DNA from 3 places in the Williamsia sp. Y844 genome. Region 2 is predicted to be linked to each of the others. Evidence: predicted binding sites of a transcription regulator. Region 2 holds the regulator's gene; each other region holds the start of a gene.
What was found. Region 2 encodes LexA, which represses DNA repair genes until DNA is damaged. Its sites were predicted from a motif close to CGAACANNTGTTCG; they were not measured.

Region 1: the regulator LexA is predicted to act here: its motif matches at 8,921-8,934, upstream of AC1TQG_RS21965 (DUF222 domain-containing protein).
Region 3: the regulator LexA is predicted to act here: its motif matches at 1,975-1,988, upstream of AC1TQG_RS22575 (HNH endonuclease signature motif containing protein).

The regions. Positions count from the first base shown of each region.
Region 1 is NZ_JBXCJB010000004.1:183,210-193,888, reverse strand. It holds gene AC1TQG_RS22015 (aromatic ring-hydroxylating dioxygenase subunit alpha) at 1-565, opposite strand, end outside; gene AC1TQG_RS22010 (amidohydrolase family protein) at 552-1,925, opposite strand; gene AC1TQG_RS22005 (GMC family oxidoreductase) at 1,922-3,460, opposite strand; gene AC1TQG_RS22000 (thiamine pyrophosphate-dependent enzyme) at 3,447-4,076, opposite strand; gene AC1TQG_RS21995 (thiamine pyrophosphate-binding protein) at 4,073-4,573, opposite strand; gene AC1TQG_RS21990 (glutathione S-transferase family protein) at 4,597-5,196, opposite strand; gene AC1TQG_RS21985 (Rieske 2Fe-2S domain-containing protein) at 5,193-5,882, opposite strand; gene AC1TQG_RS21980 (hypothetical protein) at 5,916-6,143, opposite strand; gene AC1TQG_RS21975 (ABC transporter substrate-binding protein) at 6,153-7,184, opposite strand; gene AC1TQG_RS21970 (8-oxoguanine deaminase) at 7,272-8,627, opposite strand; gene AC1TQG_RS21965 (DUF222 domain-containing protein) at 8,995-10,158, shown strand; gene AC1TQG_RS21960 (hypothetical protein) at 10,148-10,432, shown strand; gene AC1TQG_RS21955 (alpha-ketoglutarate-dependent dioxygenase AlkB) at 10,496-10,679, opposite strand, start outside.
Region 2 is NZ_JBXCJB010000003.1:261,497-272,175, forward strand. It holds gene hflX (GTPase HflX) at 1-28, shown strand, start outside; gene AC1TQG_RS18035 (acyl-CoA dehydrogenase family protein) at 121-1,263, shown strand; gene lexA (transcriptional repressor LexA) at 1,366-2,085, opposite strand; gene AC1TQG_RS18045 (LysM peptidoglycan-binding domain-containing protein) at 2,276-2,782, shown strand; gene nrdR (transcriptional regulator NrdR) at 2,872-3,321, shown strand; gene hrpA (ATP-dependent RNA helicase HrpA) at 3,348-7,235, opposite strand; gene AC1TQG_RS18060 (aminotransferase family protein) at 7,303-8,541, shown strand; gene AC1TQG_RS18065 (alkyl hydroperoxide reductase) at 8,630-9,160, opposite strand; gene AC1TQG_RS18070 (peroxiredoxin) at 9,187-9,774, opposite strand; gene AC1TQG_RS18075 (hydrogen peroxide-inducible genes activator) at 9,871-10,679, shown strand, end outside.
Region 3 is NZ_JBXCJB010000004.1:301,591-312,269, reverse strand. It holds gene AC1TQG_RS22580 (nitric oxide reductase activation protein NorD) at 1-17, opposite strand, end outside; gene AC1TQG_RS22575 (HNH endonuclease signature motif containing protein) at 355-1,914, opposite strand; gene AC1TQG_RS22570 (TetR family transcriptional regulator) at 2,123-2,770, opposite strand; gene AC1TQG_RS22565 (DivIVA domain-containing protein) at 2,854-3,045, opposite strand; gene AC1TQG_RS22560 (vitamin K epoxide reductase family protein) at 3,224-3,850, opposite strand; gene AC1TQG_RS22555 (TauD/TfdA dioxygenase family protein) at 3,897-4,730, opposite strand; gene AC1TQG_RS22550 (TIGR03564 family F420-dependent LLM class oxidoreductase) at 4,824-5,744, shown strand; gene AC1TQG_RS22545 (PaaI family thioesterase) at 5,793-6,431, shown strand; gene AC1TQG_RS22540 (PaaI family thioesterase) at 6,421-6,990, shown strand; gene AC1TQG_RS22535 (LysR family transcriptional regulator) at 6,987-7,952, opposite strand; gene AC1TQG_RS22530 (3'(2'),5'-bisphosphate nucleotidase CysQ) at 7,972-8,793, opposite strand; gene cysC (adenylyl-sulfate kinase) at 8,797-10,641, opposite strand.

The DNA.
Region 1 (10,679 bases), on a different contig from region 2:
ACGGCGCAGGCACCCGGTAGGACAGCTGCGCGAACGCGCCCTCGGAACTCGCGCTGACCTGAGGCTGGAAGAACGTGCAGTTGGTGGCCCACACCTCGTCGGTGTCGCGACGGATCTCCGACTCGTACTTGGCCACCTCGGTATTCGATTCACCGCCGAGGATCCCGGGATGCACAAACGGGAAATGCGCCATGTCGAGGAAGTTCTCCACCACCCGGCCGGGTGAGGTCCGCATCGTGATCCATCCACAAGGCACGTAGCGCCGATCGGGTTCCAGTGATTCGGGGAGATCGAAGATGTCGCCGGCCGGGGTGCCGAGCGTGGTCCAGACGAACCCGTATCGCAGGCGGACGGGCAGCTCGACATCGTCGGCCTGCACCAGTGGAACATCGGGATCATCCGCCATGCAGATCAATTCGACACCGAGGAGACGTGTGGTGATGGCACCGTCACCGAGTTCGGTGCGGGCGCACACCGCATACCACTGGTCGAGAACCACCGGGTCGTCACAGCGCCCGTCGTCGCTGCGGCCGTCATCATTGTGGACATCGTCATTCGTGGGCACCGAAGACCCCTTCCAGATCGTCGTGCTCGGCTAGCCAGTCGGCCCGCCGTTTGAACAGGCCAGGGACGACACCCCGAGCGCGGGCGATGATGTCCGGCAGGTCCTGTGACACCAGCTGTCCGTCGCGCACCACGACCTGACCGTCGATCATCGTCAGGTCCACATCCGAGCCGCGCACGGCGTGGACCAGGTTGTGCTGAAGGTTGAAATAGGGTCCATGGGGAAAGAACGGGGTCATTCGCGGGGTGTCGGTGCGGACGGCGATCAGATCGGCCTTCTTCCCCGGCTCCAGCGAGCCGATGTCGGCGTCCAGGCCGAGACCACGGGCACCGTTGATGGTGGCCATCTCGATCACCTTCCAGCTGTCAAGGGCGGCGGCATCCCCACTCGAGAGTTTCGCGAGAAGGGAGGCTGCCTTCATCTCCTCGAACATGTCGAGGTTGTTGTTCTCCTTCTCCCCGTCGGTACCCAGCCCGACGGTCACACCGGCGGCAAGTAGGCGTTCGATCGGTGCCACGCCGCTCGCCAGTTTCATGTTGCTCACCGGGTTGTGGACCACGGCGACACCACGCTGGGCGAGCAACGCGATCTCGTCGTCGTCGAGCCAGACAGCGTGCGCGAGCATGGTGCGCGGGACGTCGAAGAATCCGAGTCGCTCCATCGCCATCATGGGCCGACTGCCGTATCGCTTGTCGAACTCCGCGATCTCGATCTCGGATTCGCTGCAGTGTGTGTAGAACCCGGTGTCGTAGTCCCGTGCCATGTCGATGGCCCGGCGCTGCCCGGCGGCGTCGGCATAAAAGACATGCTCGAGTCCGACCCAGACCGACACCCGGCCGTTCGCCGCACCCTGACTGTGTTGCAGCAGCTGCTCGTTGTCGTCGAGGGTGTCGAAGTAGTCGAATTCGGGGTGCGCGCCCACGTAATTGACTGTGACAAGCCGGTTCCCGACCCCGGTGGCGGCGGCGACGCTGCCATGCATGTGCCGCCACATGTCGACGACGGTGGTGGTGCCCGCCAGCACACTTTCTGCGTAACAGAGCCAGGACGCCGCCTCGGCTTCGGCGGCGGTGACGACCCGGTGCATGGGGTCGATGTGCACGCGGAGCCATTCCCAGACCGGTAGCGCCTCGGCGGTTCCGCGCAGCAGCCCGGAGTGGCTGTGCGAGTTGATGAGTCCGGGCATCAGGAGGCGTCCGGGCAGCGCGGTCACCTGCGCCTCGGGATATTCGGCGGTGAGCTGACCGGTGGGTCCGACGGCGATGATCCGGTTACCGTCCACCAGTACCGCGCCATCGGGGATCACGGTGCGGGCGGCGTCCACGGTGACCACGGCGTCGGCGGTGAGAAGAGTGCTCATGCGGCGTTCCTTCCGGCGATCAGATCTGCCGCGCGCTCGGCGAGCGCGACGACGGGGGCATTGGTGTTGCACGAGGGCAATGTGGGGATCACCGAGGCATCCACCACGCGCAGGTTCTCGACCCCGTACACCCGCAGTTCGGGGTCGACCACGGCTCCGGCGCCGGTACCCATCGCGCAGGTGCCCGCCGTGTGGAAGAACGTCGAACAACTCATTCGCACGAACGCTGCGCGCTCGGCGCCGGTGAGACGACGATCAGGTGCGATCGGTCGCTCGATCAGTGCTCGGTAGGGCGCGGTCTCGGCCAGATCCATGATCGTGTCGAGTCCGGCGACCAAGGCCGCCAGGTCACGAGGGTCGGACAGATACCGCGGATCGATCTCCGGTGCGATTGCCGGGTCGGCGGACCGTAGGGTCAACTGTCCGACACTGTGCGAGCGCATCAGGCCAGGCGAGACCGCGAACACGTCGTCAGATGTTGAAAGGCTGTACTTCGCAGCGACTTCGGGCGTCGCGTGTGGTCCCTGTACGACAAAGGCATGCAGGTCGGGGAGCGCCTGTTCCGGAGTCGAGGACCAGTTCAGGATGGCGCCACCGCCGTTGTCGCGCACCGGTCCCAACGGCAGACGGGCGGCGAAGTTCACACCCATCAGCAGTGGATGGTCCTGCAGATTCTGTCCCACGCCCGGCAGGGCACTTCGGACCCGAATACCGTGCGCCCGCAGTTGTTCGGGTTCGCCGATACCGGCAAGCAACAGTAGGTGGGGACTCGAGATCGCACCGGCGGACAGAATCACTTCGCGTTCGGCGCGAACCAGGGTTCCGCCAAGACGCACCCCGGAGCAACGTGCACCTTCGAATTCGAGAGCCCCGACGTGAGAGCCCGTCCGCACGGCCAGATTGGTCCGCTGCTCTGCGGGTCCCAGATACGCACGGGCCGTGCTCATCCGCCGACCGTTCGCGATCGTCAGATTTGCGAGCGAGGCGCCGTGGACGTCCTTGCCGTTCGAGTCGTGCAGGACCGGGAAACCCAGTTCCGCAGCGGCACCGAGCAGCGCTTCGGCGACCGGATGGGGGTTTTCAGGCGTGGTGATGGTCAGTGGTCCTGCGCTGCCGCGTAATTCGGACGCACCGCCTTCCCAGTCCTCGCAGCGGCGGAAGTAGGGGAGCATCGACTCCCAGTTCCACCCCTTCGCTCCGCTGTCCTCCCAGATGTCGTAGTCGCTGGGGTGTCCCCGATACCAGAGCATGGCGTTGATGCTGCTCGATCCGCCGAGTACCCGCCCGCGGGGTATGGGTATGGAGCGCCCGTCGACGTTCGGGTTGGGTGAATAGGCATATCCCCAGTCATATTTCCCGGACAACAACCTCGCCCAGCCGCCCGGCTCGTCGATCTCGGCGAGGCCGTCGTGGGTCGGCCCGGATTCCAGCAGGAGCACGGTGACCTCGGGATCTTCCGAGAGCCGGGACGCCAGAACACATCCCGCGGAGCCGCCGCCGACGACGATGTAGTCGAACGTCTCAGTTGTGTTCACTGGGCCCCATGATGGTGATCTCTTCGGTGGCCTCCACGTGCCGGACGAAGATGTATTTGTCTTCGCGGCCGTCACTGTGCTTGCGTTTGATCCCGGGCTCGACCACGCTCGAGACCTTCGCAACCAGGACGTACGGCTCGTCGGCCACCAGCCCTGCCGCGCAGTGCTGCTCGAACTCTTCGAGAGTTGTTGCGGTGTAGGAGTGTTCGATGCCTGCGCCACGGGCGATCGCCGCGATGCTCACGATGCCCTTGGAGGTGTGCGTCGGTGGGCCCCCGATGGACTGGTAGCACTCGTTGTCCCACACCACGGTGAAGAGATTGCGGGGACGTTCGTTGGCAAGTGTTGCGAGTATGCCGAGGTTGAAGAGCATTCCACCGTCGGTGTCGAGGGAGATGATGCGCCGGTGTGGCAAGCCGACCGCGAGTCCGAATGCCTGTGGGGTGACGCATCCGAGTTGCTGTTGAAACAGGCTGGCGCTGCGCATGTGGGGTGCGGCGTTGTACCACTCGTCCACGCTGGCGCCGAGCGAGACGATCACCAGTTCGTCCGACAGTTTGTCGGCGAGGAGCTTCATGCAATCGAAGCGTGTCATGTTCGCTGTCGAGTCGTTCATCGGACCAGACCTCCGCCCAGAGCAATTGCCGAATGATGGTATGCCGCATAAGACCATTCGAAGGCGTCGTGAATCGCCCGCTCGATCTGGTCTTCTTCCCGCACGATGCGGTAAGGGATCCGCAGCGCATCGAGGATGGGTTCCATCGTGATGCCGTGCGGGACCGCCCACCAGTTGTTCTCACCGAGTTCGCCGCGGTAGCTCATGAGCATGATCACCGGGATCCCGGCGCCCAGGCCCATGCGGGCGAGCGGTTCCACCGAGGCGCGCAGCCCCGAGTTCTCCATGATCAGAGCGGCTCGTTTGCCCGAGAGGAAGATGCCGCCGCAGATGGCGGCACCCTCACCCTCGTTGGTGACCTGGATCGTGCGGATGTCGGGGTCGGCGTCCAGGGCCGGATAGAGCTCCTTGAACAGGGAGTCGGGGAGATAGCAGACGGTGCTCACGCCGGCCTTCTTGAGGCCACGGATCACCGCGTCTACGGCGCTTTGTTGCATGGCAAGCCTTTTCTTCTCGGGTGTCAGGGGAAGACGGGGATGCCGGGCATCGCGATGAAGCCAGGCAGTGACTGCATGCGCCGCATCCACCACCGCAGCGCCGGATAGCGCCCGCGGTCGATGCCGATATCCCGGGTGAGGGCCCCGCCGGCGAACAGTGCGATGTCGGCGATGCTGGGATGTGGGCCGATGACCCAGTGATTGTCGATCCGTTGCAGCGCGAGGTGGTCATCGAGTTGTTGCACAGCCACTTTCGCCCGGGCGACGGCCTGATCCAGCGGGTCGGTGCTGTAGAGGGCGAGATCGCGCGCCGCAGTGATCGTGCCGAATGCGTTGGCACAGAAATCGAGCCAGTGGGTGAGCCGAGAGCCGTCCACGGATTCTCCAGACGCCCAGGTGGTGTCGGTCGCGAACTCCGTCGCCAGATACAGCAGGGCGTTCTCGGCGCCGCGTATGGTGCGGTCGCCATGGCGCAGAGCAGGCACTTCTGTTGCAGAGCCGGGGGGCAGCGGATAGCAGTTCACGGGTACTTTTGCATACTCGATACCGAGTAGCGCCAGCCCGAGCCGCACCTTGTAGCAGTCGAGATCGAGTTCGAAGTCATCGAGCAGCAACTCACTCACGATGCCACCGCCGCAGGTGCATTCATCTCATCGCGAAATGCATGTGCCCACAAGATGATCTGGCGTACCAGAGCCGAGTCGGCACCGACGACACAGATGTGGATCACGGTTGTGTTCTCGTTGTGGACCTGGATACCGATGACGAGCTCGTGGCCGTCGACGGTCATGTGGACGAGGTTGTCCGCATGTTGCATGTTGTCCGTACGTGAGGCGAGGGATTCCAGGACCCGGGGGACCGCGGCGTCGATGTACACCGAACATGCCGGCGTCGCAGAGTATTCCGGCGGCATATCCGGGGCGCATTCGATCTCGCCTCTGGTGGCACCGGATCGGCCGTCCAGCCACACCATCCCGTAACGTTCGGTGACGCGGTATCTGTCCGCGCGGACCGAGCTCGGTGGATCGACATCAGGATGGGCGGGTATGTGCCGGCATCCTCCCGCGGATTCGTATTCCCAACCGTGGTAAAGGCATACGAGCCGATTCTCGCGGACGAAACCCAGGCTCAGACGCATGCCGCGATGCGGGCAACGGTCGGCCCACGCATGGACGAGTCCGTCGCCTCCCCGCCACAGTGCGATGCCGTCGCCGCCCAGCGTCGTGTCTGTCGCCGAGCCAGAAGGCACGTCGCGGCTCAGCGCGACCGGTGCCCAACCCGAGGACAGGGTCGGTTGAGATGGGAGCATCTCGGTGATTCCTTTCTCTTGCGTTGCTCGTGTTCAGTCGAGGTGGGCGACGTCGTGGACAACGCTGCTTCCGGGCGCGAGTTCGCAGGCCATCTCGAAGGCTCCGACGAGGTCGTGTTGGCCGCTCACCCGCACGACGATCCGATGCGGGGCGGCTTCCAGTACCACCGCGTCCACGTCGAGAACTTCGGCTCGCGCGATGATGAAGTCGCAGAATGTATCCGGCATCAGATCTCCACTCAGGATCAGGGTTGCCGCCATGTCCGTCACTCAGATCATGTCGAGGATCTTGGTGGTGAACAGCTGATCCGCGGTCACGTCGATCCCGTTCGCGGACAACGTGGCGATGTTCTTCTCGATCAAGGCCGGTGGCAGGGTGAGCAGTCCGCCGGCATCGGTGTCGGGTGTGACCATGATCTGCGGCAGGGTCTGCGACTCGAGCAATTGCTGTGCGCGGTCGAAGCCCTGGTCTTTGCCGAAGACGTTGAGGGTCAGATCGGTGCCGAGAGCAGGATCGGCCACGTTTGCCTGCCATCCGAGTCGTTCCGACCGAAGGAATCCGGCGAGCATCTCGGGATTCGTCTCGACGGTCTCGGTCTTGGCGAAGTAGACACCCGAGAACACCGCATAGCCGAAGTCGGCGAACAGGAAGGTGTTGGTGTCAATGCCTTTGGCCTCGAGTTGGGTGGGCTCGTTGATGACAAAGACGACCTGGCCGTCCACCTCCCTGTTGACCACGGGCGCGGGATCGAACTGCACCGGAACGACCTCGATACTGTCCGGGTCGATGTTGTTGATCTGCAACAACAGGTTGAACGACGTCTCATTGAGTGCGGCCACACCGATCTTCTTTCCGATCATCTCCTGCGGGGAATTGATGGGAGAGTCCGCGAGAGACAGGATGCAGAAGGGACTCTTCTGGAAACGGGTGCCGAAGACCTTGAGATCGGCGCCCTGGGTGATCGCGTTGGCGACCACATCGGCGTTGCTTCCACCGACCGCTGCCTTGCCGGACATCACCACGGTGTCAGGACTGACGTTGGGGCCACCGTTGAGGAAGCCCACCTTGAGCTTGTTGTTCGCGTACAGGCCGGTGTCAGAGGCGATCCAGCTACCCGAGTGTTCGGTGGTCGGCAGCCAGCTGAGCTGGTAGTCGATGGAAGTGGTGCCGTCGGCCGCCACCGAAGTCGACGAATCGGAGCAGGCCGTGAGCAGCGTGGGTCCGCCGAGGGCGATTGCTCCGAGACCGAGACCGCCCTTGAGCAGACTGCGGCGGGACAGCGAGAATCCTGCGTGGGACATGGGGTTCTCCTTGTGGTGAAGACGTGTGCGGGGAGGGGCACTTGCGGTTGGCATCGGGAAGTGTGTGGCGAGACCGAGAGACCGGTCTCAGGTCAGGACGGCCGTTTGCATTCGCGTGGCGATACGGCGATGTTCACGCAACATATCGGGCAAGGCCGCAGATACCGGTTGTCCCTCGTCGACAACAACTTTGCCGTTCACGACGGTTGTCCATGCACGTGCGGGACCGCAGCGAAGTAATGCCTCAACGGGATCGGAGAGTGCTCCGGCCAAGGACACCGGGTCGAGGTGCCACGCGACCAGATCGGCGAGGGATCCCACTGTGAGCCGCCCCAGTTCGTCGCCCCATCCGAGGCATTGCGCCGAGCCGACGGTGGCGATATCGAGGGCATCGCGGGCCGTCATCGCGGTAGGTCCACCCTGGAACCTGGCCAGTAGCAGGGCGGTTCGCGCCTCTAGCCACATCGAGGCGTGATCGGTGGACGCCGAGCCGTCGCAACCGAGACCAACGGCCATACCGTGCTCACGAAGGGTTCGGACCTTGGCGGTTCCGCCGCCGATCAACATATTCGAACTGGGACAGTGGGCAACGCCGACGCCTGCCGACGCCAACCGCCGGGCCTCGACATCGCTGGGAAAGATGAAGTGCGCCACCCATGACCGAGGTCCGGCCCAGCCCACGTCCTCGAAGTGCTCGACCGGCGTACGGCCGTACTTTTCCAGGCAGTAGGTGTGCTCGTCGGTGTCCTCGGCTAGGTGCGTGTGCATGCGGACATCGTGTTTCTCGGCCAGCTCGGCGGTGGCACGCATGAGCGTGTCATCGACCGAGAAGGGTGAACACGGTGCGAGACCGATACGTGTCATCGCGCCCGGTTTTGGGTCGTGGTACCGCTTGATCAGGCGTTCGGAGTCCTCGAGGATTGCCTCAGCGGTCTGCGTGACGCTGTCCGGCGGAAGCCCACCGTCCTTGACGGACAACGACATCGATCCGCGAGTCGGGTAGAACCGGAAGCCGATGTCATTGGCCGCGCGGATCTGGGCATCGATCAGATTGGGTCGTGGGTGCACATAGAGGTGATCGGTGGACGTGGTGCAGCCGCCGAGCAGCAACTCGGTGAGCCCGATGTACGTCGACACGTACACCGCTTCCTCATCGAGCATCGACCAGATCGGATAAAGACCCGTAAGCCAGTCGAACAGCGAACCGTTTACCACAGGACCGTAGGAACGGGTCAGATTCTGATAGATGTGATGATGGGTGTTGATCAGGCCAGGAGTCACCAATCGTCCGCCCAGAGAGCGGATTTCGATCGCTTCGGGCTCGGTCCCGGCGGATCCGAAGGCGGCTACGCGGCCGTCCGACACCGCTAGCCAGGCGTCAGTGAGTTCGTTACCCGGCTCCAGCATGAGATGTCCGATATCACGAAAAAGCAGGTCGTACATTCAATCCTCCAGTGTGCCAGACAACTTTCGTCTGTGATGGCCCTCGCGCCCACCACTGGAGGTGAATGTCCTCTTCTGGAGGGGAGCTCCAGATCGTGTCCGGCGATGCCGGGCGGACTGTTCCGGCTCAATCGTTCTGGCCGGTAGTTCCTGAAGTTACGGTTGCCGTTTGTCTTTGGTGAAACGGCGATGTTAACGCTGCGTAACCGGTTTGGGCACAGGGTGGCGGTTAAGCGGAACCGGTTGATGGGTTGTACGCCCTTCGCTGCCCGCGCCTAGGCCTCCACGCGATTCGAACAAACATTCGACATATCGTGTCATCCGGGGTATCCTGGTTGAAAGCTAGCGATCAGATGTGCTGGGGGGCATGATGACTGACGATCCGTCTGACGAGGTTGCGGTTGGTTCTTCTTCGGTTCCGGTGTTGGTGCGCAAATATCTCGAGTTGGAGTTGCTGGTTGCCGATATCGCGGACTGCACTGATTCCGATATGTCCGATGCGGAAGTCAATGAGCTTGTGCGGGTGCATGAACGGATCGCCCGTAAGCTCGAGCTCACCGGGCTGCGACACTTGTTGGTGGTCTCGGATCGGTCATCGTTTTCGAAGGCCGGGTATTCATCACTGTTTGGTTTCACCCGTGGCGAGTTGCGGCTGACCAAAGGCCAAACCATGTCCAGGATCCGCGGCCTGGAAGCTGTCGGCCGATTCCACACGATGCAGGGCGAAGAGCTGGCACCGAAATGCCCTGCCGCCGAACAAGCCTGGTCCCAAGGGTTGATCGGCGCCTCGCACATGGATGTGATGCTGGATGTACGCAAACAGATCCCCTCAGCTGCTGATCCGGCCGTGTATGACGTGGTCGATCAGTGGATGACCGAAGAAGCCGTCGAGTCCGATCCGACCCGCCTGGCTGCAGCGGGCCGTCAAGTGTTGGCCCGGGTCGATCCCGATGGCCGGTTGACCGACGACAGTGATCGGGCCCGCAGACGCTCGGTGAGTATCGGCGATCAAGGTGTGGATCTGATGGCCAAAATCTCAGGCACCCTCGATCCAGAAACATTGGCATTGCTGACCACCGTGATGGATGTGTGGGCCGCAACGGGGATGAACAACCCTGCCGACCCCAACTCGCCCACCGGCGCGAGCGATGACCCCAAGCAAGATAAAGAGTTGATGAAGGCAGCCGCCGAACGTGACACCCGTTCGCGGGGCCAGATGCGTCACGACGCGCTCAAGGCAATCCTGAAGACCATTTTGGAATGCAACCTGCTCGGCAAGTCCCATCGGGGGTTGCCGGCGCAGATCATCATCACGATGACCAAACAACAACTCGAAGTGTGTGCCGGGATCGCGAAACCGCTTCCGGGGTGGATATTCCGGTCGGGGACGCACTGGAGTTGGCGACCCGGTCCGACAAATATCTCGCGGTGTTCGCTGACCACTCCGCTGAAGTCCTGTATCTGGGCCGGGCCAAACGGACTGCGCAGAAAGGTCAACGCCTGGCCCGCCGCATCACAAAATGATCGGTGATGGTCCGGATCAGTGGCAGACCATCATGATCACCGAGGGCCCCGACAAAGGACGGGTGGGGTGGATACCGCCGGTATCGGTGGACCCGGAACGCAAACCGCGGGTCAACCGCGCCCATCACGCCAACGAAACCATCGCAGCGGCCTGGCAGAAGACGCTGGCCGACCGCCAGGTGGCGCTGACGCAACACCTAGAGAAACTCACCCGAGATCATGGCAAAAAACCCGAACCCGAACCCGAACCTGACGCCGACGATCCCCAGCAAGTCGAATAGCGGCTATGGCGGATTTGTTTGGTGCTTCGTCGAGATGCGCCGCAAGTAGATCGCAGTCCCAGGCTACCAGACGCCTGGGGGACGGAACTGCACACTCACTCGAGGGCCGACGCCCGTGGTTTTCGGTACAGCGTGCTGCCAGGTGCGCTGACAGCTGCCGCCCATCACCAGCAGGTCGCCGTGGCCGAGTGTGAACTTCAGGGATGCGCCGCCGCCGATCGGGCGCAACAACAGTGCGCGTGGAGAA
Region 2 (10,679 bases):
CGAGTTCGCCGCATCTGATCTGTTCTAAAAATCCAGGCCTCCAGGCCCTTGGGCAGAATGTAGAATCCGGTTACAGTTACTGGCACGTCCGCGTTTTGACACCTCGTTATGGAGACCTTGATGGAACGTACGATTTTCGAGCCTGAACATCTTCTGTACCGCGATTCGTACAGAAGCTTCCTCGAACAGCATGTGGCGCCGTATCACGCCCGCTGGGAAGAGCAGAACATCGTCGATCGTGATGTGTGGATCGAAGCGGGTAAGAACGGCTTCCTGGCCGTGGACGCTCCCGAAGAGTTCGGCGGCGGCGGAGTCGACGACTTCCGCTACCAGGCCATCGTCTCCGAAGAGTCCGCCAGGGGTGGGTACAGCGGTTTGGGCTTCACCCTGCACAACGACGTCATCGCGCCGTACCTGCTGGAACTGACCACCGAGGAGCAGAAGGCGCGCTGGCTTCCGGGATTCACCTCCGGCGAGCTCATCACCGCCATTGCGATGACCGAGCCCGGAACCGGTTCGGACCTGCAGGGCATCAAGACCAACGCCAAGAAAGACGGCGACCACTGGGTGCTCAACGGATCGAAGACCTTCATCACCAACGGCATCAACGCCGACCTGGTGATCGTGGTCGCGCGCACCGACCCCGAGGCCGGCGCGAAAGGTTTCAGCCTGCTGGTCATCGAGCGTGGCATGGAGGGCTTCGAACGCGGCCGCAACCTCGACAAGGTCGGCATGAAGGCGCAGGACACCGCCGAACTGAGTTTCGACAACGTCCGTGTGCCCGCCGAGAACCTGCTCGGTGAAGAAGGCCTCGGCTTCATCTACCTCATGCAGAACCTGCCTCGCGAACGCCTGTCGATCGCTGTTGTCGCCGCGGCGGCGATGGAGCAGGTGCTGGAGACCACCGTTCAGTACACCAAGGACCGCAAGGCCTTTGGTCGCTCGATCGGGAACTTTCAGAACACCCGGTTCCTGCTGGCCGAACTGGCGACGTCGACCACGACGACCCGCGTCTTCGTCGACCACTGCATCGGTCTGCTGAACGAGAAGAAGCTGACCGTCCCGGATGCCGCGATGGCCAAGTACTACGCCACCGAGAATCAGGTGCACCTGGTCGACCGGTGTCTGCAGCTGCACGGTGGATACGGCTACATGCGTGAATACTCGGTCGCCAAGGCATTCCTCGACTCTCGTGTGCAGACCATCTACGGCGGGACGACCGAGATCATGAAGGAAGTGATCGGACGTAGTCTCGGGGTCTGATCACCCAGTGGTCCCCTGAACTCGAAAGGCGGGGTGTACCGGGATATCCCGGTACACCCCGCCTTTGATCTGTATGAGAGTGATCTGCCTCCGACTCGGAGGTCAGAGTCGACGCATCACAGTGACGACCTTGCCCAGGATGACGGCATCGTTACCCGGGATGGGATCGAACACCGGGTTGTGCGGCATCAGCCACACGGCGTCCTTGGTGCGCTTGAACGTCTTGATCGTGGCATCGCCGTCGATCATCGCCGCCACGATGTCGCCGTTGTCGGCAACATTCTGCTGGCGTACGACCACCCAGTCGCCGTCGCAGATCGCGGCGTCGATCATCGATTCACCGACGACCTTGAGCATGAACAGCGAACCTTCGCCCACCAGCTCTTTGGGGAGTGGGAAAACGTCTTCGACAGCTTGTTCGGCGAGGATCGGACCGCCGGCCGCGATCCGGCCGAGGACCGGGACGAACGTCGGCGTCGGCAGGGATTCGTCCGGTGCCTGAACCTGTCCGGCGGCTGTGGCCGGATTCAGATCGGTGTCCTGGATGTTCACCGCGCGAGGCCGGTTGTTCTCGCGCTGCAGGAAACCCTTGCGTTCCAGCGTGCGGAGCTGGTGGGCGACGGACGATGTCGAGGTCAGGCCGACAGCGTCACCGATCTCCCGGATGCTCGGAGGGTAGCCGCGCTCGCGGACCGAGGTGCGGATGACCTCGAGAACCGCTTTCTGGCGGGGGGTCAGTGAGCCCTCGGCGAGTGGTTCGGTGGCGACAACAGTGGTCGCGGTCCCGTCCGCCGGTGTCGGGGGCTGGGTTCTATCGGCCATCAGGTCCTCCAGTTCATGCGGTGTCGGGCGGGGTCCATGTCGACAAAGATAGTGCAAATGGTCACAAGTCTCAAACATTTGTTCGATCAGGCGTGGCGCTTTGTCGGAGGCCCGTGGTACTAATCGAACACTCTTTCAATCGAACGAGTGATCGAATAGGGATCGAACCGATGACCGAGGACTGAACCCCATGACTGCAGCCACCACCATTATCCGGCCGGCCACAGCTCGGCCTGTTCACCACCCCGAGAGCGGTACCCGCACGCGCACCACGCGCCCGGTACGGCCCGAGGACACATCACGCCCGGCCGGTCGCCGTCTGCCTGCGCAGCGCCGGGTGGCCGTCTCGTGTGCCGATTCGCGTAACTCCGAGCGGCGGATACCGACCGCTCGCGAGATGGTCTTCGCCCGCAGGCGCGCCTGGGCGGGCGCGGCGGTCGCCGGTGTCGGTCTGATGCTCGTGGTCGCCTTCATGACCTTCTTCGGCGGGGTCATGCAGCAGTCCGCGGATCCGGCCCGCGTCGGCACCGAGGTCGTCCGGGTCCAATCGGGGGAGTCGTTGGGCGCCATCGCCTCCCGCATCGCACCCGAGATGCCGACCGAAGCCGTGGTGGCGAAGATCATGGAGCTCAACGCCATGAACAACTCGGCACTGTCGGTGGGCCAGGCATTGGTCACGCCCGTCTACGCGAGGTAGACGTGGAGGGGCTGCAATCCCGGACGGTATCCTCGGAGTCACAGTGTCTGGTCACTCCGCCCAGGCCGTCGACCGTCGAGGATTCGTGCATGCATTGCCCGTTTTGCAAGAACGAGGACACCCGCGTAGTCGATTCGCGAGTGGCGGACGAGGGGCAGGCCATCCGTCGCCGCCGCGCCTGTTCGCAGTGTGCACGCCGTTTCACCACGGTGGAGACCGCGGTGCTCTCGGTGGTCAAACGGACCGGCGTCACGGAACCGTTCAGTCGCGAGAAGGTCATGCGCGGCGTCCGCCGGGCCTGCCAGGGCCGTTCGGTAGATGACGACAAATTGCAGCATCTTGCGCAGCAGGTGGAAGAAGCAGTGCGGGCATCAGGTTCGGCGGAGGTACCGGCCAATGAGGTCGGTCTGGCCATCCTCGGCCCGCTTCGCGATCTCGACGAGGTCGCATACCTGCGGTTCGCCTCTGTCTACCGGTCATTCGACTCGGTGGACGATTTCCAGAAAGAAATCGACGACCTCCGATCAAGCAAGTCCTAGCGTCACTACCGCAAGTCCTAGCGCCGCTACCGTAAGTCTCGGATTGCCTTGATGGCACGCTTTTCTGAAATCGGGTACGCAGTTCGCAGCTGTTGAGCAAACAGTCCGACGCGCAATTCCTCGACAATCCAGCCTGCAGCCTCGCTGACCGCATCGCGCCGCTGCGGCGGGATCATCCGCAGATGGTCTGTCCATGCGGCCACTACGCGATCGATGGCTGCCATCGACGCGGCGTCCCGTGCGGCGGAGGCAGGCAGCTGTTCCAGCCGGGCCAGGGCGGCATCCAGATACCGCGGGATCTCGGGGAGGTGTTCGGCGCCGGTGGCCGAGATGAATCCGTCGAAAACAAGATCGCCGAGTTGATCCCGCACGTCGTCGGCAGCGTCGGCCACCGTGGTGGCCGCGATGGCGGTGCGCAGCGGAGCCACCCGGGTCAGGATCGCCGCGGCTTGGCGCAGTTTGGTCGTGGCCCGGCTCGTGACCTGCCCGGCGACATGGCTTTTCAGGGCGGTGTAATCGGCAGCGGTCCAGACCTCCGGCTGCGGGGGGACCAGGTCGATCACGGCCGCTCGTACGCAATCGGCAAGCAGCGCCTCTCCGGTTGGGTAAGGGCTTTGGCTCAGCGCCAGCCGCTCCGCGGTTCCGAGAACAGAAGTCGCGTTGTGCCGTAGGCCAGGTACATCGTTGATCAGCAGTCCGATCAGGGCGTTGTACATCGCGCTGCGCTGCTCGGACTCGGTCGACATCGGTGCGACGGTGAAGCCACCTCTGCGGGGCACCAAGGCCGGGTAACTCGTGATCTCTTGTCCGGCAACAGTGTTGCGGACCGAGCGCGCGATTGTTCCGAACGTCTTGTCTGTCCAGGTGGTTGCCACCGGCGTCGACTCGGTCGCGGCCTCTTTCTCTAGAGCCGCGCGGGCCTTGCCGCCGAGTCGTTCTTGGAGCTCTGTCAACGATTTGGAGTGGCCCAACTCCCGGCCGTCCGGGCTGAGCGCCACGAACGTCATCCGCAGGTGGTCGGGCAGTGCGGTCGGCCTCAGATCGGCGGCTGCGATTCTCACTCCGGTGAGCCGGGTGAGTTCGGCGGCGACGCTGGACGTCAGGGGCTTGGCACGCGGTGTGACCGCATCAAGGATTTGTGAGGCCAGATCCGGTGCCGGACCGATTTGGCGCCGAAGGGTTTTCGGCAGGGTGCGGATCAATTCGGTGACCAGTTCGGTGCGCATAGCGGGGACCAGCCAGTCGAAGCCCGAAGGCCGCGCCCGCATCAGCAGGGGCAGCGGAATCAGCACACTGACGCCGTCGTCCTCGGCGCCGGGCTCGAAGTGGTACCGGAGATCGTACGTGGCATCAGCCTGGCGCCAGGTGTCCGGGAAACCGGCCGGATCGCCTGCAACAACGTCGGCGGGATCGAGATCGAGGAGGTTCGGGTCCTTCTTGCGTGCGGTTTTCCACCAGGTGTCGAAGTGCCTGCCCGAGACCACCTCTTGACCAACGTGGCGGTCGTAGTGCGCGAACAGGGTGTCGTCGTCGACCACGACATCGGTGCGCCGGACCCGGTGCACCGACTCTTCGGCGTCGTCGAGTAACGCCCGGTTGCGATGGAAGAACGGATGCTGGGTGCGCCAGTCTCCTTCGACGAGGGCACTGCGGATGAACAGCTCGCGGGCTGCCTCGGGGTCGATGGATCCAAAGTTCACCCGACGTCTGGTGACCAGGGGAACGCCGTAGAGCGTGACCCTTTCGTAGGCCATCGCCGCCGAGTGTTTGCTCGACCAATGTGGTTCGCTGTATTGGCGTTTGACCAGATCGCCTGCCAGTCGCTCGGCCCATTCGGGTTCGATGCGGGCGACGGTCCGGGCCCACAGGCGGGAGGTCTCGACGATCTCGGCCGCCATCACGAACCGAGGCGGTTTGTTCGACAGATGCGAGCCGGGGAAGATCATGAACTTCGTCCCGCGAGCCCCGAGGAACTCTTTGGATTCTCCTTCGCGGACGCCGATCTGGCTGAGCAGACCCGACAGGACCGATTGGTGGACGGCGACCGCCGTCGCCGAATCGGATTCGGGCGTCTCGAAGTCCGCCGGGACGGTCCAGCCCAGATCCCGGGCGATCCGGACGAGTTGCGAATGTAGATCACGCCACTCGCGGATGCGCAGTCCGTGCAGGAATTCGCGGCGCATGCGTTTGCGGAACTGGCTTGAGGACAGCTCTTTTCGCGTGTCCTCGAGATACGTCCACAGATTGAGGAGGGTCAGGAACTCGGAGCCGTCTGCGGCGAACCTGCGGTGTGACTCGTCCGCCGCCTGCCGGTGTTCGGCGGGCCGTTCCCGGACATCGGGTAGCGACAGTGCGGCGGTGAGTACCAGCATCGGCCCCAGGACACCTTGCTTGTCGGCCTCGACCAGCATGCGGGCCAAACGCGGGTCCACCGGGATCCGCGCCAGCGATCGGCCGATCGGCGTCAGCTGCCGTACCGGGTTGTCGGGGGTGGCAGGGACGAGCGCGCCGAGTTCTTCGAGAAGTTGCTGTCCGTCGCGGATGGCCTTGGGATCGGGAGGCTCGACAAACGGGAACTTGCCGACATCGCCGAGGCCGAGCGAGGTCATGTTCAGGATCACCGCGGCCAGATTGGTCCGCAGGATCTCGGGCTCGGTGTATTCGGGCCTGCTCAGGAAGTCGTCTTCGCTGTAGAGGCGGATGCAGACGCCGGCGGCCACACGACCACAACGTCCGGCACGCTGGCGGGCGCTGGCCTGCGAGATCGGCTCGATCGGCAGTCGCTGAACCTTGGTGCGGGTCGAATAGCGCGACATGCGAGCGGTTCCGGCGTCGATCACATAGTGGATGCCCGGCACCGTCAACGAAGTCTCGGCAACGTTCGTGGACAACACGATCCGTCGGCCCTTGTGGGAGGCGAACACGCGGTGCTGATCAGCGGCGGACAGACGGGCGAACAGCGGGATCACCTCGACACCACGCGCTTCGAGGTGTTTGAGGGAGGCAGCGGTATCGGTGATCTCGCGTTCGGTGGGCAAGAACACGAGGATGTCGCCGGGCCCCTCGGCGAACAACTCGTCCACTGCGGCGCCGATCGCCTGCAACTGATCGAGGTCGGCTTCGTCCTCGTCCTCGACGACAAGTGGCCGGTAACGGATCTCGACCGGATAGGTGCGCCCGGACACCTCGATGACGGGAACGGGTCGTTCTTCGGTGGCAAAGTGATCGGCAAATCGACCGGGCTCGATGGTCGCCGAGGTGATGATCACCTTCAGATCGGGACGCCGGGGGAGTAGCTGTTTGAGATATCCCAGGATGAAGTCGATGTTGAGGCTGCGTTCGTGGGCCTCGTCGATGATCAGTGTGTCGTAGTCGCGCAGCATGCGGTCCTGGGAGAGTTCGCGCAGAAGGATGCCGTCGGTCATCACCTTCACCAGGGTGTCGCGTGAGGCCTTGTCGGTGAACCGGACTGAATAGCCGACCACGCCGCCGAGTTCGGTGCCGGTTTCTTCTGCGATGCGTTCGGCGACCGACCGTGCTGCGAGCCGTCGTGGCTGCGTATGGCCGATCTTTCCCGCGACCCCGCGGCCGAGCTCCAGGCAGATCTTCGGGAGCTGGGTGGTCTTGCCCGACCCGGTTTCACCGGCGACAACGACAACCTGATGCGCTTCGATCGCGGCGGCGATCTCGGCGCGCGCCGCCGACACCGGGAGTTCCGGCGGATATTTGAGCACCGGGACCAGCGCGCGACGCCGTGCGAGCTCCTCGGGGCTGGGGCCGGCGGGTGTGCGCGATCCAGTTCTGGTCGAGCCGGATTTGGTGGACGAAGGACGTCCGCGGCGTCGGCGCTGCCCCGATGTGGTGGGCTGCCCGGACGCGGCGGGCCTGCTGGGCTGATCGGGCGCGGTCGACATATCGCCTCAATGGTAGTCGCCGGAGTCCCGGCATCGTCTCGCCACCTGGACAGGCATGATGTACCCCATGACTGCTTCTTCTTCTACCGGTCTCTGGCACGGGTTTGCCGACATGGGCGCCGTGAGCGCCTCGGGACCATTTGTTGTTGCCAGGGGCGAGGGCGCCTACATCTGGGACGCCTCCGGAAACAAATACATCGATTCCACGGCCGGCCTGTGGTTCACCAACGTCGGACACGGGCGGACCGCGATCGCGGACGCCGTTGCCCGCCAGCTCAGCACGTTGGCGCACTATTCCGGGTTCGGCGACATCACCTCCGATGTGACCGCCGCACTGGCCGACCGGCTCTCGGCGATCGCCCCGATCCCGGGGAGCAAGGTGTTCTTCACCTCGGGTGGTAGCGACTCGGTCGACTCGGCGGTGAAACTCGCTCGCCGGTACTGGCACGAGATGGGCAAGCCGGAGAAGAAGATCGTTGTCGGCCGGACCAAGGCCTACCACGGCATGCATGTCGGGGGCACTGCGCTCTCGGGCCTGCCGCCGAACCGCGAGAACTACGGCGAGCTCATGTCCGACGCGGCAACCGTCGACTGGGATGACGCCAAGAGCCTGCTGGGCCTGATCGAACGGATCGGCGCCGACAACATCGCCGCGTTCTTCGTCGAGCCGATCATCGGTGCCGGTGGCATCTACCTGCCGCCGGAGGGTTACCTGGCCGAGGTTCGGCAGATCTGCCGCGACCACGACGTGCTGTTCGTCGTCGACGAGGTCGTCACCGGATTCGGCCGGATCGGTGGATCCTGGTTTGCGTCGAGCCGGTTCGGGCTCGAGCCCGACATGATCACCACCGCAAAGGGTTTGACGTCGGGTTACGTCCCGATGGGCGCGCTGTTCATAGCCCCGAAGATCGCCGAACCGTTTTATGCGGGCGGCGTGTGGTGGCGCCACGGATACACCTATGGCGGACATGCAGGCGCAGCGGCTGCGGCGATGGCCAACCTCGACATCATCGAATCCGAGGGTCTGATCGAAGAGGCCGCACGGCTCGAATCGGATCTGCACATCGCGCTCGCGCCGCTGGCCGATCTGCCTGCTGTCAGCGAGATCCGCAGTGGCCTCGGCGCGGTTGCCGCCGTGCAGCTGGCTGATCCGACGACGGCTCCTGCGGTCATCGGCGCGCTGCGTCGCCATGGCGTCAGTGGACGGGCGGCCGGGCAAGGCGCCCTGCAGATCTCGCCTGCCTTCGTGATGACCAGTGCTCAGGTCAGTGACATGGCGGCGCGGATGGCCGATGCGCTGACGTAGCGAGGGCAGAACGTCGAAAAGAGCAGGGACCCCGGTCGGGGGTCCCTGCTCTTTTTGTTACGTCAGTGCCTGTGGCAGCGAGGTTTCGCTATCCGACAAGTACCTCGGCAGTACTGAGTGCTGCAGCAACGCCTGCGATGATGGACGCGACCTTCAGCGATTCGAGAATCGCTTCACGCTCGACGCCGTCTTCGCGCAGGGTGTTCTCGTGGGCGGCGACGCAGTGGCCGCAACCGTTGATCGACGAGACCGCGAAGGACCACAACTCGAAGTTGGCCTTCTCGACGCCGGGGTTGCCGATGATGTTCATCCGCAGTCCGGGACGCAGGTCGTCGTACTTGCCATCCAGGAACCCGCGGCCACGGTAGAACACATTGTTCATACCCATGATCGATGCGGCGCCAAGGGCGGCGTTGTACGCCTCCGCCGACAGGTTGTCGGCAGCTTCGTCGGCGATCTCCTTGAGGACGGTCGCGTTCTTGCTCGCTGCCGCGGTGGACAGCAAAGTGCCCCACAGCTGCTCGTCCTTGAGGACGGTGGTGCGTGCGATGGAACCCAGGTTGAGCTTGAGGTCCTTCGCGTACTCCGGCAGTGCTTCTTTCAGATTATCAATGCTCATCTGTATTTCCTTCTACGAGCAGGCGATCAGACGCTGGCGGTCAGCAGTTCGCCGGCGTCGATGGTGGGATCGCCCTTTTTCCAGTTGCAGGCGCACAATTCGTCGGACTGCAGTGCGTCGAGAACACGGAGGACCTCGTCGACGTTGCGGCCGACCGAACCTGCGGTGACCGAGACGAACTGGACCTCGTTGTTCGGGTCGACGATGAAGGTTGCGCGGTCCGCAACGCCGTCGGCGTTCAAAACGCCGGTGGCCTCGGCGAGTTCACGCTTGAGGTCCGAAAGCATCGGGAACGGAAGGGTCTTCAGGTCGTCGTGCTGTGCGCGCCACTGGAAGTGCACGAACTCGTTGTCGACGGACGCACCGAGAACCTGGGCGTCACGATCGGCGAATTCTTCGCTGAGCTTGCCGAAAGCGGCGATCTCGGTGGGGCACACGAAGGTGAAGTCCTTGGGCCAGAAGAAAACAATCCGCCACTTGCCTGCGTAGTCGTCGCTGGTGACGGTGGTGAAGTAGTCGTCGGGCTGCTTGGCGTCAACCTTGGAGAGGTCACCGCCGATGACGGCCGTCAGGTTGTAAGCGGGGAATTGATCACCAATTGTCAGCAATGGCATGAATGCTCTCCTTAGGGGTCTGTTAAAGCAGCGTGACTAATACTGCCCTGAATCCACTGAGAATGATACGTGATGAGTAGCACTATAGTGATAGGCATGACCGATCAAACTTATCAGCCGACGATCGCCGGCCTCAAGGCGTTCGCGGCCATCGCTGATAAACGCCATTTTGGTTCTGCCGCAGAGAGTTTAGGAGTGAGTCAACCCTCGCTCTCACAGGCCCTGGCGGCACTGGAATCGGGGCTGGGATTGCGGCTTGTCGAACGCTCGACCCGGCGTGTCTTCTTGACTAGTGAAGGCGATGCATTATTGGCGCGGGCTGCTGCGGCAATCGAAGCGGTGGATATGTTCACCGCGGCCGCCGGGGGTGTCGCGCGACCGTTGTCGGGCACGTTGCGGCTCGGCCTGATACCGACGGTGGCACCGTACGTGCTACCGGGCATCCTGCGCAATCTGGCGAGCGAGCTCCCGGACCTGACGCTGCGGGTCGTCGAGGATCAGACCAGTCGATTGCTGGATGCATTGCGCCGCAATTCCATCGACGCGGCGATGCTGGCATTGCCGGCCGATGCCACCGGCATGATCGAGATTCCGATGTACGACGAAGATTTCGTTCTGGCGTTGCCTCCCGGTCACACGCTGGCCGGACGAAGCCGAGTGGATCCGGCCGCGCTGGCCGATCTGCCGCTGCTGCTGCTCGACGAAGGTCACTGTCTGCGCGATCAGGCATTGGAGGTCTGCCGGCTCGCGGGTGTCCGTCCCGACGTCGGGCCGACCCGGGCGGCGTCCCTGGCCACCGCGGTGCAATGCGTCGAGGGAGGTCTGGGCGTGACGCTCATCCCACAGACCGCGGTTCAGACCGAAACTGCGCGTGGGGCTCTGGCCATCGCCAGCTTCACCCGGCC
Region 3 (10,679 bases), on a different contig from region 2:
ATCGGTGTCCCGTTCATCGTGAAACACTCACGTTGCCAGCGATGTTCGCCCTGCCGGCGCCGGTCATCAGAACGTACCGATGTTCTTCATGACCCAATACCAGAACGCGATCACGGCACCCATCGCGCTCCAAGCGACCACCAGTCGCAGAATGTCCAGCCACATATCCAGGACCCCATCTCGATCTCGGCGGATATGTCAGTTCTAGACCCATTCACTGACTGATGTCAATGAAATCTGTCAATGACTTCAGTCGGCAAAATTAGACACAGTGCGCATCCCTCATCGCGGGCGCCGCAGTTTTTGCACCGTGATCGACCGCCCTGTCGGCGCGAAACATATACTTCCTGAGCATTATTCGACTTGCTCGGGATTGTCGATATCCGGCTCGTCGGGGTGCTCAAGCCCGCTTCTGGTCAGTTCCGACCGGGTCTTGACCAACGCTGTTTGGCGGTCGGCAAGGACTTTCTCCCAGGCCGCTGCGAAGGTTTCGTTGACGTGCTGGGCACGGTTGACCCGCGGTTTTCGTTCCGGATCCACCGACGATGGTGGTATCCACCCGACCCTGCCCTTGTCGGGCCCCTCGGTGATCATGATCGTCTGCCACTGACCCGGGCCGTCTCCGACGAGTTTGTGGTGTGGCGGGCACGCCGATCCCATCAGATCGATGTCGGTCAGACCACCGTTGATCCAGGCAATCAGGTGATGGATCTCCACCCACGCCGCCGGATTGGTGCACCCGGGGTGCGAGCAACCGCGGTCGCGGGCGAACAACGCCAACCGCTGACCCTTCTGCGCGGTGCGTTTGGCCCGGGCGAAATACAGCACCTCGGCGCTGTGGTTGGCGAACACCGCCAAGTATTTGTCGGAACGCGCTGCCAGGTGCAGTGCCTCTTTGACCGGAATGTCCACGCCGGAGGCAGTTTTTGCGATGCCGGCACAATTCTCGAGTTGTTGTTTGGTCATCGTGATGATCAGCTGCGCCGGCAAACCCCGATGGGACTTGCCGAGCAGGTTGCACTCCAAAATCGTTTTCAAAATCGCTTTGAGCGCGTCGTGGCGTTGTTGGCCCATCGAGCGGGTGTCACGCTCGGCGGCAGCCTTGATCAGCTCTGCATCTTGTTTCGGGTCATCGCTGGCCCCGGTCGGCGAGTTCGGGTCGGCCGGGTTGTTCATGCCCGGGGCGGCCCAGACATCCATCACCGTCGTGAACAACGCCAACGTTTCCGGATCCAGGGTGCCGGAGATCTTGGCCATCAAGTCCACACCCTGATTACCCAAACTCACCGAACGTTTACGGGCCCGATCCGAATCATCGGTCAGCCGGCCATCGGGATCGACCCGGGCCAGCACCTGACGGCCCGACGCCGCCAACTGAGTCGAATCCTGGCCGACGGCCTCTTCGGTCATCCAATGATCAACCACGTCATACACCGCCGAATCCGACGCTGACGGGATGTGTTTACGAACATCTAGCATCACATCCATATGTGCTGCGCCGATCAACCCTTGGGACCAGGCCTGTTCGGCGGCAGGACATTTCGGTGCCAGCTCTTCACCCTGCATCGTATGGAATCGGCCGACTGCATCCAGACCGCGGATCCTGGACATGGTTTGGCCTTTGGTCAACCGCAACTCGCCGCGGACAAAGCCAAAGAACGACGAATATCCGGCCTTCGAATACGACGAGCGGTCCGAGGCCACCAATAGGTGCCGTAGCCCGGTGAACTCGAGCTTACGAACGATCCGTTCATGCACCCGCACAAGCTCATTGACCTCGGCATCCGACATATCCGACGACGAACAATCATTGATATCGGCAAGCAGCAACTCCAGCTCGAGGTACTTTCGCACCAACACCGGAACCGAAGAAGTACCAACCGGAACCTCATCAAACGGATCGTCAGTCATCATGCCCCCCAGCACATCTGATCGAAATCTTTCAACCAACATACCCCGGGATACACAATGTGTCGAATGTTTGTTCGAGTAATGGTTTTCGGATCTGTTCGAAGTAAAACCCTTGTGGGGCAACGTGTTGCGTACGCCTCGGATACGCAGGGCACCCCACTTCAGGGTCACTGGTGTCTTCGCCGAGTGCGTCGGGTAATCCTGCTGACGGTCAGCGGGGTTCGAGGCCTCGCATGACGCTGGCCACGTATTGATCGAGAACATGTGGATCTTGAGGACCTTCGTGGCTGACGGTCAGGTAGGCATAGAGGCCGAGGAAGAAGAAGAGCGCACTGTGCGCGGGGTCGACGTCGGCGTAGATCTCACCGCGATCGCGGGCCTGTTCGATCTGGGTGATGACGAGTTCGATGACGGACAGGCCTTTGGCGGGGGCGGGATCGGGCTGGGGGCGGGTGGGGGAGAAATACAGGGCCAGGACATCCCGGAACAGGTTCTTTCCGAGCCTGCGCTTTGCTGATTTTGTCAGGCGGACGGTCTCCGAGAGCACCTCGGCCAAATCGGGCGACTTGGCGATGAATCGCTCGAGATCCCTTGCAGCTCTGGCTACCTCGGCGTTCTCGATCTCGATGAGGACGTGCTCTTTGCTGGGGAAATGGAAGTAGAACGTGCCGCGTGCGACACCTACTGCGGTCACGATGGCACCGACATCGGCGTCGGCCACGCCAGTTCGTTTGAATTCGGCCACCGCGGCATCGAAGATCCGTCGACGTGTCTCGAGGCGCTGTGCCGCACGCCCATTCGGCTTGGCTGGAATCCGCGGTCCGAGTTCCTTCTCCGCAGCGTTGCCGTGACCCGTCATCTGTCCGAGTCTAGGTTGCGATCACGCGGTTGCGGTTGTTCTCCACCGTGAACGCGATCGTGGTGGTGGCCTGATCGGTGCTCTCAGCGGGTGGGGTCTTCGTAGCGGGCGAGACGGTTGTGTAGTTGGCGGAGTGTTTCTTCTACCTCGTCTAGGAAGCTGTCGACGTCGTCTTCGTTGTAGCCGCGTTTGCCCAGCGGGGGCTTGCGGAATGCGACCTTGTGGACGTCCGACGCGGTGACCAATGGGTGAGGTGAATTATCCGTGGTGTGCATTTCGCCGTCCTCCTGGGCTTGCCCGGCACAGATTGATATCGAGCATAACGGCTTTGCCATCGCGAACATAGGGTGCTGTTCTACGCCGCGGGCCTCAGACCCGGGTTCTTCAGACTGATTGCCATGGGTGGCTCTTCGGGAAAAGTGCGCCGTTCATGGGTCAACCGACCGCTCGGTGTCAGATGAGCGTCGACCAGTACCACCAGAAATGCTGTCCGATCAGGCCGGCGATCACGAGAATCCACACCACCGGAATCAGGGAATGGATGCTCAATGCCCCGTTGAGGATCTTCCGGGCAACACCGCCCGCGATGTAGTCGTCGGCATTGCGCAGGCTCACGTAGCAGAACGCGACAATGGTCACGACCCAGACAACCATGCAATACGGGCACAACGCGTCGATGCGGTAGAGGCTCTGGAATATCAACCAATGTATGAAGACGATGCCGGCGGTCAGTCCGACCTGCATGCCGAGCATGATCAGCGCAGAAGGTTTGCGTCCCATCATGACGGCGATCGCCAGCAGTGCCGAGAACCCGACGAGTCCGATCAGCGAGTTCGGAAAGCCGAAGAGCGCCGCCTGGGACGTGTCCATGATCGAGCCGCAGTTCAATACCGGGCTGATATCGCAACTGGTCACATAGTCCGGGTTCGCCGCCAGTTCGAACTTCTCGACGGTCAAGGTGAACGATGCCGCCAGACCGATGGCGCCGCAGATGCCCAGGATCCAGGGGAGCAGTCGAGGAAAGAGGACCGGTGGTGCGTCGTCGGTGCTGTCCTGGGTGGAAGTGTCTGTCGCCGTCACTGCCACATCGCCTTGCCGTTCATGCCACGAATCTACCCGCGAGGGTTCAGGCGACTGCTTCCTCGCCGATCAGCGTGGTCCGATGCATGAGCCGGCGTGAAGTGGCGGTGTAAGGGATCGCCCGATGGAGCATGCCGGTGTTGTCCCATAAGACCAGATCGCCGCGATGCCAGTGATGGCGCAAAGAGAAACGCGGCTGCGTGGACCATTCGAGCAGACGGCTGATCAGTGCTCGACCTTCCTCGGGTGGCAGGCCGACGACCTCACCCGCGGTGGCGCCGATCAGCAGGGACTTGCGTCCGGTCTGGCGTGTCCACACCAACGGGTGGACTCGGGTGGGAACCCGGGCCCACGCAGCCCGCTGCTTGTCTGTGGGGTCCGGATTGGCCAGCAGTTGCGCCGTGCTGAAGCTGTGGACCACCCGCAGGTCGGCGACCAGGGCCTTGTCCTCATCGGACAGGGCGTCATAGGCGGCGTAGGTGTTGGCGAACTCCGTGTCTCCGCCTTCGGCAGAGACCTCGAGTGCCGTCAGCAGGGTGCCCAATTGTGGGATGGCATCGGTGGCGCCGTCGATATGCCAGTGGAATGTGCCGGTGTTGTACGAGGCCAGGACTGTCTCCGCGGGATCGAGGCTGATCGCTGAAACCTCTGGATGGGTTTCTTGACCGCCCAGCCCGGGGATCACCACCTCGCCGAGTAGGCGGCTCAGTGCCACCAGGTCGTCGTCACTGATGTGACACTCCCGGAACAGCACCATTCCGTGCCGCTCCAGTGCCGACCGGCACCACTGGGCTGCGTCGGCACTGGCAAGCCGGGGGCCGGGTACGCCGCTGACCTCGATACCGATCGAGGGTGTGATCGGGGTGGCGGTGTCGAACATGGGCGCTCCTCAAAGTATCCGGATGGCAGATGCAATACAGTCGTATAGTCTCTTCAAGATCACCATACATTCGAAAGACAGGTTGGCAACGCGATGCGAATTGGATTGACCGGCGGCGCTTCTTCGACCGACAAGATCGTCCAGCAGGCCGAGCGTGCGGAGGCCGACGGATTCACCTCGCTCTGGTACGCCAGTACGGTCGCGGGTGATCCACTCGCCGCACTTGCGGTGGCGGGTAGGGCCACCTCATCGATCGAGCTGGGAACTGCCGTCTTGCAGACCTATCCGGTGCACCCATTGCTCCAGGCCAACCGTGTTGCCGCGGTTGCCGAGGCGATGGGACGGCCCGGCTTCACGCTCGGTTTGGGTCCTTCCCACGGGCCCCTCATCGAAGATGTATATGGGCTGTCGTACGAGCGGCCCGGCCGCAACACCGAGGAATACATCCAGATCATCACCGCGCTGCTGCACGGCGAGGACGTCGATTTCCACGGACAGGACTGGACCACCAAGAGTGCCGGCCGGATGACAGCGGTCAAACATCAGGTGCCAGTGCTTCTTTCCGCCATGTCGCCCCGGATGCTGCGGGTGGCAGGACAATTCGCTGACGGCACCGTCCTGTGGATGGCTTCGGCGAAGGTCATCGAATCACAGATCACCCCTGCCATTCACGCCGCGGCCGCGCAGGCGGGCCGTCCGACTCCCCGGATCGTGGCGGGATTGCCGGTGGCAGTGCATGACGACGTCGACGAGGCGCGCGCCGCGGTTGCCGCGACGTCGGGCATGTATGCCGGAATGCCCAACTACCAGCGCGTCATCAGCGCCGGGGGCGCAACCGATGCAGCTGATATCGCCATCGTCGGCAACGAAGAATCGGTGCGCCTACAGCTGCAGAACCTCATCGATGCGGGCGCAACCGATGTCTGGGCGGCGATCACCCCGGTGGGTTCCGATCCTCGTGGGTCGATGCGGCGCAGCCGTGACCTGCTCCGCGACCTGGCCGCTGCCGGGTAGCGTTTCACTTCAACGGCCCGCAGACGTGTGTCGAGGAGGAGATGAAACGTGACTTACACCGCCGATGCGGAACGCCACCTCGACCACAGTGATCACGAGGGCGACGGCGATCAGACTGCGCAAGCGGTTGCGGCCGTGCGACGGGCCACGGTGGCACTGACGGGCGCTGATCGCGGTGCGGCGGATCTCTCGGAGATCGCCCGCCGGATCCACGCCCTCGCCGATGACCTCGAGACCCGCGCGCCGTCGCCACACGATCGGATACAGGCGATGGAGCGCGAGGGTAGGGGGTCGCTCTACAGCCCGGTGGTGGGTGCGCACAACGCGATCGCTGCACCCACCGACTTGGGGGCGACCGACGATGGCGCCAACGGAGTGGTGACGTTTTCGGTCGCCTACGAGCGCGCGCCCGGTGTGGTCCACGAGGGCGCCCTGGCGATGATTCTCGATGTGGCACTGGCCAACGCAAACGCGGTGGCCGGAGCCGCGGGGATGACGGCGCAACTCAACATTCGGTTCCACCGGCCGGTTCCGTCCGGGCGGGAGCTGACGATCAGATCGCGACATGAACGCGTCGACGGCCGGAAGGCCTACTCGAGCGCAGAGATCTGGCTGAATGACGAACTGTGCGTGAACGCCGATGGGTTGTTCATCGCCTCGAGAAAGCGGATGCCACATGCGAACTGACGGTGTAGAACAGTCCGATGGCATCGGGGTAGAACAGTCCGATGGCATCGAGTCGGCGGCCGCGGGGTTGCGACGACTCACCGATCTGCTCCTTCGGGTCGACGCCGAGGACCCGGGGCTGCAGGCGGTGACCGAAGAACTCGACCGGATCTCGCGGCTGATCGACGACTGCGCCGGGGTGACCGGCGATCGGGATCCGGTGTCGGGTAGGGGGAATGCGCTCGCGCCGCCACTTGACATGGACGTCGACGACGACGGAAACGTCTCGGCGACTGGTCTTCTCGGGCTGCAATATCAGGGACCGAAAGCGTTGGTGCACGGTGGCATGTCAGCGCTGATGCTCAGTCATGTCCTGGCAGCGGCCGGCATGGTGGAGGGAGAACCGGCGGTGGTGCAGGAGTTGTCGGTGCGTTATCACCGGCCGACCCCATTGCTCACGGAGCTGCACATCTCGGCGGAGCGAACCGATCCGTCCGGGCGGCAGGTGCAAGGGACAATCGTTTCCGATGGCGTCACCACCGTGTCGGCCGAAGCGCGGCTCGCGCCGTCGCCGCACTAGACGCCCGACCGGCCTTTGGACTCATGCGTGTGGCGCGAGTGGAGGATCTGCGCCGGCCAGCTACCGGAGTTGATCAGCTGGGCAATCTCATCATGGATGATGTTGCCGATTCGGATGGCCAATCCGCGGGGCAACTCGAGCCGGCCGGTGGACGCCATGATGAGCTTTTGACTGACGGTGGGCTCTGTCAATGGAGCCCAACGAATCCGTCCTGATTCGATCTCTGCGGTGCACGCGGACATCGGCAGGATGCCGTAGGCAGTTCCGGCCCGGATGAGACTTTTCGCGACTTGCAGTGAGTCGGTGGCAAACCGGGACTGCAATTGGATCTGGAGTCGCAGTGCTGCGTTCTCGATGGTGCTGGCGAGGCCGGTTGGGGTACTGGGCATCACCAGCGGAAGCTCGGCTATGTCGATGAAACGCATTGGCCGATCTGGAGTGAGATCGCTTGTCGCCCCGCCCATGACGACAAGGTCTTCGATCAGTAAGTCGCTGGCGAACAAGCGATCATCAGGTATCGGGTTGATGATGGCGGTGTCGAGTGTTCCCTTCAGCAGGCTCTCGATGAGAAGGTCGGTATTCGCGGCTGTGATATCAAAAGTCATTTTCGGGAACGCCGACGCGAGGCTGCCGAGTAGTGGTTTGGCCAACAGGTCCACGGTCGTCTCCAGGAGGCCGAGACGAAATCCCCGTTCGAGTCGTGCAAGTGGCGAGCCGGCATACTGGACGGCGAGCTCGAGCTGGCGCAGTGGCGCGGCCGTACTTGCTCGGAGCTGTTCGCCTTCCTCCGTCAACTCCATGCCGCGTGACGTGCGGCGAAACAGCGTTACACCGAGTTCTTCCTCCAGACGGTGGATTTGACGACTCAGGGCAGGCTGGGCGATCCCAAGGACACTTGCCGCACGCGTCATCGACCCCTCGTCGGCGATGCGCAGGAAGTACTTGAGGCGATGGGTATCCATAACGATCCCAGTCTGCCACCTAGGTCGAAACCGGATGGCTCTTCGGTTGCCGGGGAACCCCGTCGGCGTCGCGGATGGCATCCAGGATTGTCGGAGCGAGCTCGAGCCGGCAGATCACGAGGTCCGGCAGATACACATCACTCTGGTTGTAGCGCAGTGGCTCACCGTCGATCCTGCTGCACCACAATCCCTGTGATCTGGCCACGGCGACCGGGGCGGCCGAATCCCACTCGTACTGACCGCCGGCGTGCACATATGCATCCGCCTCGCCACGGACGACCGCCATCGCCTTCGCCCCGGCCGAACCCATCGGCAACAATTCGCCGCTCAGCGCCGAGGTCACTGCCTCCGCGAATGCCGGTGGCCGCGAACCACTGACGACGATGCGTGGAATCGATCCGCGTGGTGTTGCCGCCAGTCCGGTTGCAGGTTCGACCGCGGCACCGTCATTGACGTAGGTGACCGACAGTGCGGGCAATGCAACGGCACCGCTGGTCAGACCGCCCCCGTCACCTCGTCCATTGCGCTCCCACAGCGCCACATGAACCGCCCAATCGCTGCGGCCGAGTCCGTATTCCTTGGTCCCGTCCACCGGGTCGATGATCCAGACCCGAGAGGCGTCGAGTCGGCCCAGATCGTCGGATGATTCCTCCGACAGGACCGCATCGTCGGGCCGCAGCCGCGCGAGTTCCTTCAGGAGGAACTCATTCGACCGGAAATCGCCGGCCCTGCCGAGATCCTTGCCGGCGAGGCCGGATGTGGCCCGTAGTTCCAGCAAGAGGTCACCGGCGGCAGCGGCCAACTCGCCGGCGAGCGCGGTGTCCGCATCATCGAAGCTCACGGCTCACATTCCCAGGTCGCGGCGGATTGCTTCGGCGACGCGCGGCAGGGGACTGTCGCTGGGCGTGATGACGATATCGGCCGCGGTTGGAGGCTCGTACGGTGAGCTGATCCCGGTGAACTGGGGAATCTCACCTGTGCGGGCCTTGGCATAGAGGCCCTTGGGGTCACGCTCCTCGCAGACCTCGAGTGGCGTGTCGACAAAGATCTCGTAGAACGGGATCCCGCGCTGCGCGTGGATCTCTCTGGCCCGCTGTCGTTCTGCTGCAAAGGGACTGATCAACGAGACGATCGCCACCGAACCGGAATCGGCGAAAAGCGCGGCAATCTCTGCGGTGCGGCGAATGTTCTCGCGGCGGTCGTCGTCGCTGAAGCCCAGGTCGGAGTTGAGACCGTGCCGGAGATTGTCGCCGTCCATCAGATAGGCGGGACGTCCCTCAGCGACCAGGGACCGCTCGAGTTCTGCTGCAATAGAGGACTTTCCGGAACCGGAAAGTCCCGTCATCCAGATGGTGGCACCCGTGGTGGCGCGCTGCTCGCGTGTGACCGATGAGCTGTGCCAGACAACGTGCGAGTCTTTGCTGGCCGGGCCGTTGATCATCCCGGCGCCCACTGTTTTGTTGGTGGCCTCGTCGATCAGGATGAAGCTGCCGGTGTGACGGTGCTGCTGATAGGCATCGAACATCAGCGGTTGCTGTGTGCGGAGTGTGATTCGGCCGATCTCATTGAGCTGTAATGCTTCCGGGGCCTCGTCGCGGTGCAGGGAGTTCACGTCGAGCCGGTAGGTCAGTGTGCTGATGACAGCTTTCGACTCACGGGTCGAGCTCTGGATCGTGTAGCGGTTCCCGGGTGCCAGGGCGGTGTCGTCGGAGAACCAGCAGACCATGGCGTCGATGTCGCGGCCGACGTGTGGGCGGTTGCCCGGCCGGGCCAGCATCTCACCGCGAGTGATGTCGATTTCGTCGGCCAATGAGATCGAGACGGCCATCGATGTGAACGCCTCGTCGACCTTGGCCCCGCCGGGACCCCAGATTTCCGACACCGTGGTGGTGAAACCGCTTGGCAGCACGACAACTTCGTCACCGGGCTTGAAGGTTCCACTGGCGATGGTCCCGGCGTAACTGCGGTGGTCGGAGCCATCGGAGACCTGCGGGCGGATGACGTACTGCACGGGCATGCGCGCGTCGATCAGGTTTTTGTCCGACGAGATGTGGACGTCTTCGAGGTGACCGAGGAGCGAGGTGCCGGTGTACCAGGGCATGTGCTGCGAGGCATCGACAACGTTGTCGCCGAGGAGAGCTGACACCGGTATGAAGCTGAGGTCGTGGACGTTGAGCTTGCCGGCGAAAGCGCTGAACTCGTCGCGGATCTCGATGAAACGTTCTTCGGACCAGTCGACCAAGTCCATCTTGTTCACACAGAGCACCAGATGGGCGATGCCCAACAGGGATGACAGAAACGCGTGCCGTCGAGTCTGCTCGAGGACACCCTTGCGGGCGTCGATGAGGATCAGGGCGACATCCGCAGTGGAGGCGCCGGTCACCATGTTTCGGGTGTATTGAACGTGCCCCGGTGTGTCGGCGATGATGAACTTGCGTCGGGGCGTGGCGAAGTAGCGGTAGGCGACGTCGATCGTGATGCCCTGTTCGCGCTCGGCACGCAGTCCGTCGGTGAGCAGAGCGAGGTTGGCGTACTCGTCTCCGCGCTCGGCGCTGGTCCGTTCGATGGACTCCATCTGGTCGGTGAAGATGCTCTTGGAGTCGTAGAGCAGCCTTCCGATGAGTGTGGACTTGCCGTCGTCGACGCTGCCCGCGGTTGCCAGGCGGAGCATCTGCTTTCCAGTCTGCATTGGACCTTTGGCCTCGGTGGTGGAGGATTCGGTGGTGG